One region of the Massilia sp. CFBP9026 genome, then DNA from elsewhere that is predicted to be linked to it. Evidence: riboswitches for the same ligand, from Rfam matches in the RefSeq annotation. Region 1 holds a riboswitch; each other region holds the start of a gene.

Region 1 (3,268 bases):
CAGTGCGGCGACGATATCGTCAAACTTGTCGCCGACATCCCAGGTAATGGCGGTCGCCTGGTTCGTGCCGGCGTACTCCGAGCGGTAGACGAACACCCGTGTGTTGCCGCTGCGGTAGAGCGCCATGTCGTCATCGCCGCCATCGCTCTCGACCGGCTTCAATCCCAGCACATTACCGTAGAACTCTCTTGCCGCAGCCATATCGCGTACGCCGACTGTTGCGGCCGCATCCATATTCGCCAGCATGATCGTCTCCATGGTGATGGTGGCGAATACTCTAGCGCGAACAGGTCCGGTACCGCGCACGCCTTGCTAGCGCCGGGCCGCCTTCAGGAACAGTCCATGCGCCGGCGCGAAGTTGGCATGCAGCGGCAGATAGGCCGCGCCGATGACCTTGGCCGTCATCCCGATCGTCCCCGCCATCACCAGCGGCCGCTCCGTGCCCTGCCAGCTGTAGCGCGTCATCTGCTCCTGCATCGCGGCGATCAGGCGTTCGAGCAGGGCGCGGCTGACGGCGCCATCGACGATCACGCCATCCAGGTCGAGCAGGCAGGCCGCGCCGGTGACGCCGAAGGTGATCGCATTGGCGGCTTCCTCGATCCATTGCCGGGTCACGGCTTCCCACGGCCCGCTCAACAGGCGTTCATCGCCGAACGCCAGCAGTTCCAGGCCGGCCTGCGCATGCATCTCTTCCAGCCGCACCAGCGAAGCCGCCCCGAGCAGCTGCGGCGCCACGCCGCGTTCCTCCGTTCCGGCCAGGCCAAGTGGCATCGAGCCGATCGCGCCGGCATTGCCGAACTGGCCGCTGTGCGGCTCGCCGTCGATCACCAGGCCGCCGCCGACCAGGGTGTCGACGAACACGTACAGATAGCTTTTCAGCTTGCGTCCGCGGCCGGCCACCAGTTCGGCCACGCAGGCCGCGATCGTGTCCTTGGCGAAGTCCACGCGCAGCGGCGTCATGGCTTGCAGGCGAACGCGCACGTCGACCCGGCGCCAGGCTTCTGCCTCTTGCGGCAACAGGCTTTCCAGGCCGTGCCAGGTGCCCAGCGTGAGCGGGGCGGCCAGGCCGATGCCGGTCAGGCGCGGCGCCAGTTCCGGGCCGAGGAAGTCGTCCACCTCGCGCAGCCTGGCGTCGATGGCGGCGAATACCTGTTCCACTTCGGGGCTGGCGTAGGGCGTCGACGACTGCCAGCGCAGCGCGCCCGTGAAATCGAGCAGGACCACGTCCAGTGCGCGCCGGCCGATCTGGATCCCGATCGAGAACGCGCCTTCCGGGTTCAGGGCGATCGGCTGCGACGGCTGGCCGACCTTGCCCCGCACCGCGTCGCGCTTGACCACCAGTTGCTCGTCCAGCAGGCGGTTGATGATCACCGAGGCCGTTTGGGTACTGAGCTTGGTCAGGCGCGCGACTTCGGCCTTGGGCAGGCTGCCGTGGGTGCGGATCGCCTGCAGCACGACCCGCTCGTTGTATTCGCGCATGCCGACCTGGTTCGAGCCGACGCTGCGCAGCAGCGGCATGGTGGCGGGATCAAAGGCGGTAGGCGGTGCGTTATCGGGCGGCATGGCGCGGGCGTTCAAGGGGAGGGACGGCTGGAAGCCGCCAGTATAAATCCATTCCCGGTAAATAAACCCGTGCGATTTATTTTTCAGGGCAATCTCGATTGCGGAAGAAAAATAATGCGGTGACAACTGGTCGAACTTGGCGGTAGAATCGCGCCCAATCAAGTGAATGGTGCCTTCCTGCTCGTCTGCAGGGAGGTGAAACGGGAAGCCGGTGACGTGCGCGATAGCATCGCGCGCCAGTCCGGCGCAGCCCCCGCTGCTGTAAGCCTGACGACTCCGATCGAACGCCACTGTGCCCTGTGCACGGGAAGGCAGGACCGGGGAAGGAAGACGGCGAGCCAGAAGACCGGCCATCCACGATGCATTCGTACGTCCCGGGGTGAGGGCGTGCCTGTTGGTTGTTCGCTGTTCCTTCTTTTGCTGCTCGTGCTATCGCCCATGCGGTCGTGCGCCCTCGTGGCGTGCGCGCACGCGTCCCTGTTCATCGTGAAGGATGGCGGCTGCCTGTTGTCATGCGCGCTTCAAGCGCGCAGCTAAAAGGTCGACGTTCACATGAACACGCTTTTCCTTGTCCGCATCTGCGCCGCATTGGCGTTCCTGCTCGCCTGCGCTTCCAGCAGCGCCGCGACCCTGTTCGCCGTGGTCACCGAGCGCGCCGCACCCGGCGCCATCGAGGCCGCCCACCGCCACCTGGCCAGCCATCCGCAAGACCGCATCCTGCTGCGCACCCCGGCCCAGCTGATGGCGGCGGGTGAGCGCGACGTGGCCAAGTGGATCGCCGGCGCCGACACCATCCTGGCGGTATCGCTGTTCGGCGACCCGGCGCGCCGCATGAAGGATGGGCTGGCGCGCCACGCCAGGCCGGCCACCGCGGTGCTGGCGCTGAACGGCGAGGCGACCCTGAACCTCATGACGCGCTCGCGCCACGGCAGCCTGGCCGGATTCTCGCCCGAGCTGCTGCGCCAGCTGGCGGGCGAGGCCCCGCCGCCGGCCGCGCTGCAGGCGGCCGACGCCGATCCCGCCGCCCGCCACTGGCTGGCCGCGCGCCGCGTGTGGCAGGCGGGCGGCGTCGACAACACAACGGAGCTGATGCGGCACCTGCTCGCGCCAGGCACGCCCCTGGCCGATCCGCAGCCCGAGCCCACCCTGCGCCTGCGCGTGGGACAGCGCGAGATGCAGGACGCCGCCGCCTGGGGCAATGCCTCGAAGCTCGGCCTGCAGGACCGGCCGACCGTGGTCGTGCTCGACCTGGCGAATATGGATGGCGTGGTGCCCGCGGCGCTGTGCCGCCGCATCGAGCAACTGGGCCAGCCCTGCGTGCAGCTGCTCACGCGCTGGGGCGGCGCCTCGCGCGAAGCGCTCGAGCGCCTGCCGCAGCTGGTCGCGCCGGCCAAGCCTGCGGCGCTGGTGGTGCTGCAGGACTTCGTGGTCGGCGCCGCCGAGGGCCGTGCGGCGGTGGACGAAGCCTTCAAGCGCCTGGACATCCCGGTGTTCAAGGCGATCCGCCTGTCGGACCGCACCGCGATGCAGTGGCAGCTGTCGCCCGATGGCCTGCCACCCGATTCGGTCCAGTACCGCGTGGCCCTGCCCGAGCTGCAGGGCATCAGCCAGCCGATGGTGGTGGCGGCCCTGGGCCAGCCCCAGCGCGACCGCCAGACCGGCATCGAGAACCGCCCGCCGGTACTGCTGCCGGCCGAAGTCGACC
Region 2 (3,268 bases), on a different contig from region 1:
GCCCTGTCGATTGATCGGATGCCCGCGGCCTGGTTGCCGCGGGCAGGGGGTTATAGCTTAACGGATGCCGTAGCGCAGGGCCGCAAACCAGGTGCGGCCGCTGGTGCCGTAGTTGCGCGCGATCTCGTACTGCTTGTCGGCGACGTTATCCAGGCGCATCAGCAGCGACCAGTCGGGCGTGAACTGCCAGGTCGTGTGCAGGTTCAGCAGCCCATAGCCGCCGAGGCGGCGGTTGTTGGCAGCATCGTCGAAGCGCTCGCCAGACACGGTCAGTTCAAGGCCGGTCTTGAGCGTGCCGATCGTGTAGTCAGCGCCGAAGTTGGCGTGCTTCTTCGCACGGCGCGCCAGTTGCTTGCCGGTGGTCTCGTCGCGCGGATCCTGCCAATCGAGGCTGGCGCGCAGGTCGACGCCCATCAGGCGGGTGCTGCCGGCCAGCGAGAAGCCCTCGAGCAGGCCTTCGTTGACGTTGTAGGCGCAGCTTTTGTTGGCGCCATCCGGGCATGGGGTGCTCGACACGATCATGTCGGTCAGGCGGTTGTGGAAGTAGGTCGCGTCCAGCTGGTAGCCGTTGCCGTCGTAGCGCAGGCCCACTTCGCGGTTGCGGCCTTTTTCGGGCTTGTTGGTTTCCAGGCCGTAGCCGGGGAAGTACAGCTCGTTGAAGGTCGGGGCGCGGAAGCTGGTGCCGACGCTGGTGGTGGCGCGCAGGCCGTTGCCGAAGTCATAGCCATAGCCGGCGGCGCCGGTGTTCTTGCTGCCGTAGACCGAGCGGTCGTGGCGCGCGCTGACGTCGACCAGGTGAGGGCCGCGCTTGGCCGAGTAGGCGGCCGCATACGAGTTGGTGATGCGCGAGCGCCGCATCGACGGCACTTCTTCCTTGCGGTGCGTGTACAGCAGTTGCAGCGTGTCGCGGCCGATGGCGATGTCGTTCTGCCAGCTGAACTCGTCCTGCTGGGTATCGATCTGGCTGGCGCCGGATGGCGTCGCGTTGGTGAAGTTGCCCGACTTGTCTTCCGAGCGCGCGTACTGCAGCGTGCTATGCCAGTTCGGCAGGATCTGGTTGCGGATGAAGACCGCGGCGGTGTTCAGGTCGTTATCGCTGTGGACGTCATAGTTGGCGGTGCCGCTGTCGTACTGGCTGAACAGGCGGCTGACCAGGAACTGGGCGCCGATCTCGTGGCCCGGCGCGAGCGCCATCGTCACGCGGCCGTTGGCGTTGCGGCGGCGGTAGCCGTCTTCGTCCGGGTTGTAGCCCGACGCGCCCGGGCGGGTGGACGAGAAGCCGTCCGAATCCTCGTAGCCGGCGCCGAAGGCGTAGCTGATCGCGTTCGGGCCGCCGCTGCTGCCGTAGATGCCAGCGTCGGCCTGGCGCGTGGCGTTGCTGCCCACGCCCACCGAGCCAGTGACGACTGGAGCACCTTCGCCCTTGCGGGTGAAGATCTGGATCACGCCGCCGATGGCGTCGGCGCCGTACAGGGTGCTGAGCGGACCGTAGACGATCTCGATGCGGTCGATGGCGCCCAGCGGGATGGCGTTCCAGCTGGCGGTGCCGGTGGTCGCCGAACCGAAGCGCACGCCGTCGACCAGGACCACGGACTGGTTGGCGTTGGCGCCGCGGATGAAGACGCTGGTGGTGGTGCCGGCCGCGCCGTTGCGCGAGATCTCGATGCCGCGCTGGCGGCGCAGGATGTCGGCCACCGAACCGGCGCCCGAGCGCGCGATTTCCTCGGCATCGATGACGGTGGTGTCGGCGATGACGTCGGCGGCGCGCTGCGCGCTGCGGGTCGCGGTGACGACGACGGTATCGGCGGTGGGGATGGCGTCAGGTGAAGGAACGTCAGCGACGGCGGCGGACGAGATGACGGCGAGGGCGAGCGAGACCGCGGCTGCTTGCCGGGTTACTGGGAAATTCATGAACTGTTTCTTATCAAAGGCAACCAGCCGACGTCCCCGTAGGCCAGATTGAACGGCATCGCGCGAGGCGACGCCACCTTTTGGCCGGTATCCGGGCTGACAAGTATGGCCGTCCGACCTTCCCATGCATGCGCACAGTGGTATGAGGAGACGGTTTGCCGCATGGCTCGGGGAGAGCATGCGGCACTTGCTTACCGTTGCGGGGGCAGCACACGTTGGCCCTTGATGGGGCTCGTGTTTCCCGTTTAACTGCGACTGCGAACGCAGGCGCGAGCACCAAAACGCGCTCATTATAAGGTCTTGTCAGGTTTCCAGCATCATCACTTCGCCGTAGTCAATCCGGTGTGCCGCCTGCGCGGCGCGCAGCGCGGCATCGGCCAGCGTGCCGCCGAGGTGCAGCGAGTGCATGAGGCGCATGGTGCCGGCGTGGCAGACGATGAGGGCCTGCGCATGTCCTTCGCGCCGGATGTCGGCATCGAAACCGGCCACGCGTGCGGCCACGTCCATCACGCTTTCACCGCCGCCGGGACGGTAGTGCAGCAGGTCGGCGCTCCAGGCATCGATCTCGCTGCGGGGGATGTCGTCCCAGCTGCGCATTTCCCAGGCGCCGAAGTCCATTTCGGCCAGGCGCGCGTCGAAGGCTGGCGCTGGCGAGAGCCGCTGCGCCAGGACCGCGCTGCGCGCGAGTGGACTGGCGTAGACCGGCATCGCGCCGGGCAGTCCCTGGTTCGCCAATGAGGCCAGCACCCGTTCGACGTCGGCTTCGTTCGCCGCGAGGTCGCTGCGGCCGTAGCAGTGCCCGGCCGGCACCTCGGGCCGTGGGTGGCGCACCAGGTAAATACGCATCAGGCCAGCGCGCCGCGTCCGAGCGTGGCGAGCACCGCAATATAGATGGCTACTTCGGCCAGCTGCTGCACGGCGCCGAGGCAATCGCCCGTATAGCCGCCCAGCCGGCGCGTGAACTTGCGCGCCAGCCAGCGCGTGGCCAGCATGGCTGCCAGCACCGAGGCGACGATTGCGGCCAGGTCGAGCAAGCCGAAGGCCAGCAGCGCGAGCGCGGGCACGAGCACGGTGAGCGCGGCGATGCCGAATTCCCGGTCGCTCATGCGCACCGCCAGCGGCTTGGCCTTGCCCTCGGCGCGGGCGTACTCCATCTGCCAGATCAGGGACGTGGCGGCCAGTCGCGAGAGCGGATGGGCCAGCAGCAGGGCGCCGATGGCGCTGGCTGGCGGCAGGCTGGCAAGCGCGGCCAGCTTTGCGCCGAGCATGCACACGATGCCGATCGCGCCGTAGGCGCCGACGCGTGAATCCTTCATGATCTCGAGCGCGCGTTCCTTCGTCATGCCGCCGCCCAGGC
Region 3 (3,268 bases), on a different contig from region 1:
GAGCTGGCCCTGTCGCTGGCCCCGCACCGCGGCGTGCCGACCAAGCCGCTGCGCATCATGATCATGGGCATTCCCAACGTGGGCAAGTCGACGCTGATGAACGCGCTGCTGAAAAAGCGCGTGGCCAAGGTGGGCGACGAGCCGGCCGTGACCAAGACCCAGCAGCGCCTGTACCTGAACAAGAACGTGGTGCTGGTCGATACCCCCGGCATGCTGTGGCCAAAGATCGCCATGGCCAGCGACGGCCTGATGCTGGCCGCCAGCCACGCGATCGGCACCAATGCGCTGGTCGAGGAAGAAGTGGCCGAGTACCTGGGCGAGCTGCTGCTGCAGCGCTACCCGCAGCTGCTCACCGCGCGCTACGGCTTCAAGACCGAAGGGATGGACGGCGTGGCGGTGGTCGAGGGTGTGGCGCAGCGTCGCGGCTTCCGCGTGCGCGGCGGCGACTACGACTACGAGAAGGCGGCGCATACCCTCTTGCAGGATTACCGCCAGGGCGCGCTGGGCCGCATCAGCCTGGAAACGCCCGAGTCGCGCGCGGCCAGCCTGGCCCAGCATGAGGCCGAGGTGGCCGAGAAGGCCCGCATCGCGGCCGAGAAGGCAGCCGCCAAGGCCGAAGAAGCGGCACGCGGCAAGCGCGGGACGTAAGGCGCGCCTCTAGCGTGCGTTTCCAGCGTTAGCCTCAAAACGTCGTACCCGCGAAGGCGGGTACCCAAGTGTGCCAGCGTTACGGTAGCTCACGCAGTACTTGGGTACCCGCCTTCGCGGGTACGACGTGCTGGCGGCGCAGCAGATTGCTTAAACCTGCGGCGGCTCTCCGAACCTGAAACTCGACACCGCCAGATTCCCCATGAACGCGTCTTCATGATAGACGCAGGCCGCCGCCTCCTGTTCGGCCGCCCCTAATGCCACCATCAGCGGAATCAGATGTTCCTCGCGCGGATGCGCCGCCCGTGCCTGTGGCGCCGTGTCCCAGCGCAGCAAGGCTTGTTCACGTTGCGACGGATCGAGTTCAAGCAGCGCGTGCTGCAGCCAGCCATCGAAGGCTTGCGAGGCTTCGCGCCCATTCGGCCCGAACTGGCGCAGGTTGTGGTACGACAGCCCGCTGCCGATGATCAGGATTCCCTCATCGCGCAGCGGCGCCAGCGCGCGGCCCGCCGCCAGGTGGGTGGCCGGATCGAGGTCGCGCCGGATCGACAGCTGCACCACCGGCATGCGCGCTTCCGGATAGACCGGGTACAGCATCGAGAACGTGCCATGGTCGAAGCCCCGTTCGGCGTCCAGCGCGGCCGGGTGGCCCGCAGCTTCCAGCAAGTCTGCCACGCGCCGCGCCAGTGCCGGCTCGCCCGGCGCCGGATACTTCACCTGGTAGGTGTGCGGCGGGAAGCCGCCGTAGTCGTAGATCATGCCGGGCGCAGTGCCCGACGACACCATGAACTGCGGCGTCTCCCAGTGGGCGGTCACGACCAGCACCGCGCGCACCGTCTCTCCAGCCTCGGCGCGCATGGCAGCCAGCGAGGCGGCCAGTTGGTCGTAGGCAGTACCGTACTGCTCGCGCATCCACGGCCAGGGGCCTCCGCCGTGAGAGACGAAGTAAGTGGGTAGACGTGCCATGGCAGCTCCTTATGAAGCATGAAAACAACGATGGTAGCCGATCCCGCGCCAAGCTGCCGGCGGCCGGGCAGGCCGCACCTTGTCAAGGTATAATCGCCCCGTTTTGGTGCTCTCGCGCACATCCAGGTGCGCGAAGTTAAACGGGAAACACGACATGGCCGCGCCACGCGCCGTCATGGAAGTGTGCTGCCCCCGCAACGGTCAACAAGCGCCGCGCTCCCATTCAACAGGCGTGGCGGACGGTCTCGACAACCACTGTGCATGACGCGCAGGAAGGTGAGGCCGTCATGCTTGCCAGCCCGGATACCGGCCAAACCAGGTGGAAGCGCCAGGCGCTTCCGTTGACTCCGGCCTGCGGGGAAGCAGGCCGGTGCCTTTTATCGAGAACACATTCATCATGATTTTTGCTGCCGCACCGCGCCGCGCGCCACTCGCACTGGCTTGCGCTTTCGTCCTGTCCGCCCCTTATGCCGCTGCCCAGGACACTGTCCCTTCAGTCCTCATCACCGGCCCGCGCTTCCCGGCCCAGGCCACGCCGATCGGCGCCACCGTCGTCACCGCCGAGCAGATCCGCAGCGCCGGCGCCACCGACGTGAACCAGGCGATCCGCAAGATCGGCGGCGTGTTCGGCCGCCAGAGCCTGGACGGCTCGCCGGACTTCGGCCTCGACCTGCGCGGCTTCGGCACCAATAGCGCCCAGAACACGGTGGTGCTGGTCGACGGCGTGCGCCTGAACGAGAACGAGCTGGCGCACACCGTGCTGTCGACCATCCCCGTGGACACGGTCGAGCGTATCGAGATCACGCGCGGCGGCAGCAGCGTGCTGTATGGCGACGGCGCAACCGGCGGCGTGATCAACATCGTCACCCGCCGCGGCGGTAGTGCCGGAACGCACGGCTCCCTGTTCGCCGAAGCCGGCCGCTTCGACCACCGCGACCTGCGCGCGTCGATTACCCATGGCGCCGGCCCCTGGTCGTTCGACGCCGCCGTGGCTGACCGCAGCACCGATAACTACCGCGACAACAACAAGTACGAACAGACCAGCTTCAGCGGCGGCTTGCAGTACGCCTATGCGCCGAACGGCCGCGCTGGCCTGCGCTTCGAGAGTTCGCGTTCCGACTCGCGCCTGCCAGGTTCGCTGACCGAAGCGCAGTTCCTGGCCATTCCGACCCAGACCAAGACGCCAAAGGACTTCGGCTCGCTCGACACCGATCGTGTGACCGCCTTCGTCGAGCACCGCATCGGCGCCTTCGAGCTGGCAGCCGAGCTGTCGCACCGCGAGCGCGAGGTCACGTCGACCTATGTCTCGACCCAGTTCGGCACGTCTGCTTCGCGCTACGAGGCCGAGCAAACCCAGTTCTCGCCGCGCCTGCGCCACACCCTCGATTTCGGCGACAAGCGCAACGAATTCGTCACCGGCATCGACCTGATCCGCTGGGACCGCAAGGTCACGTCCGACTACTCGGCCGGCGATGCGCGCCAGGACTCGAAAGCCTTCTACCTGCGCGACGAACTGCGCTGGAATGCGCCGCACAATGCCCGTCTGGCGGTTGGCGGGCGTCATGAGCGCTTCGAGAAGGACTACAGCGACCCGCTGGCTTTCCCGGCTGTCCTGGGCGAGCACCGCAAGCAGTCGCTCAACGCCTGGACCGTG

Evidence for each region. A riboswitch is a leader RNA that binds a small molecule or an ion and turns the genes downstream of it on or off. The one in region 1 is predicted to bind cobalamin.
Region 2: linked by a shared signal. The riboswitch ahead of SOM28_RS26135 (TonB-dependent receptor domain-containing protein) and the one ahead of SOM28_RS24440 (cobaltochelatase subunit CobN) in region 1 are both predicted to bind cobalamin.
Region 3: linked by a shared signal. The riboswitch ahead of SOM28_RS23030 (TonB-dependent receptor family protein) and the one ahead of SOM28_RS24440 (cobaltochelatase subunit CobN) in region 1 are both predicted to bind cobalamin.

What each region holds. Positions count from the first base shown of each region.
Region 1 covers NZ_JAXCWH010000013.1:99,589-102,856, reverse strand. Annotated here, with positions in the region: gene SOM28_RS24450 (VOC family protein) at 1-246, opposite strand, end outside; gene SOM28_RS24445 (ROK family transcriptional regulator) at 313-1,563, opposite strand; cobalamin riboswitch at 1,714-1,932, shown strand; gene SOM28_RS24440 (cobaltochelatase subunit CobN) at 2,116-3,268, shown strand, end outside.
Region 2 covers NZ_JAXCWH010000019.1:8,871-12,138, forward strand. Annotated here, with positions in the region: gene SOM28_RS26135 (TonB-dependent receptor domain-containing protein) at 58-1,911, opposite strand; cobalamin riboswitch at 1,977-2,207, opposite strand; gene SOM28_RS26140 (histidine phosphatase family protein) at 2,215-2,757, opposite strand; gene SOM28_RS26145 (adenosylcobinamide-GDP ribazoletransferase) at 2,757-3,268, opposite strand, start outside.
Region 3 covers NZ_JAXCWH010000011.1:107,509-110,776, forward strand. Annotated here, with positions in the region: gene ylqF (ribosome biogenesis GTPase YlqF) at 1-648, shown strand, start outside; gene SOM28_RS23025 (DODA-type extradiol aromatic ring-opening family dioxygenase) at 799-1,614, opposite strand; cobalamin riboswitch at 1,702-1,943, shown strand; gene SOM28_RS23030 (TonB-dependent receptor family protein) at 2,012-3,268, shown strand, end outside.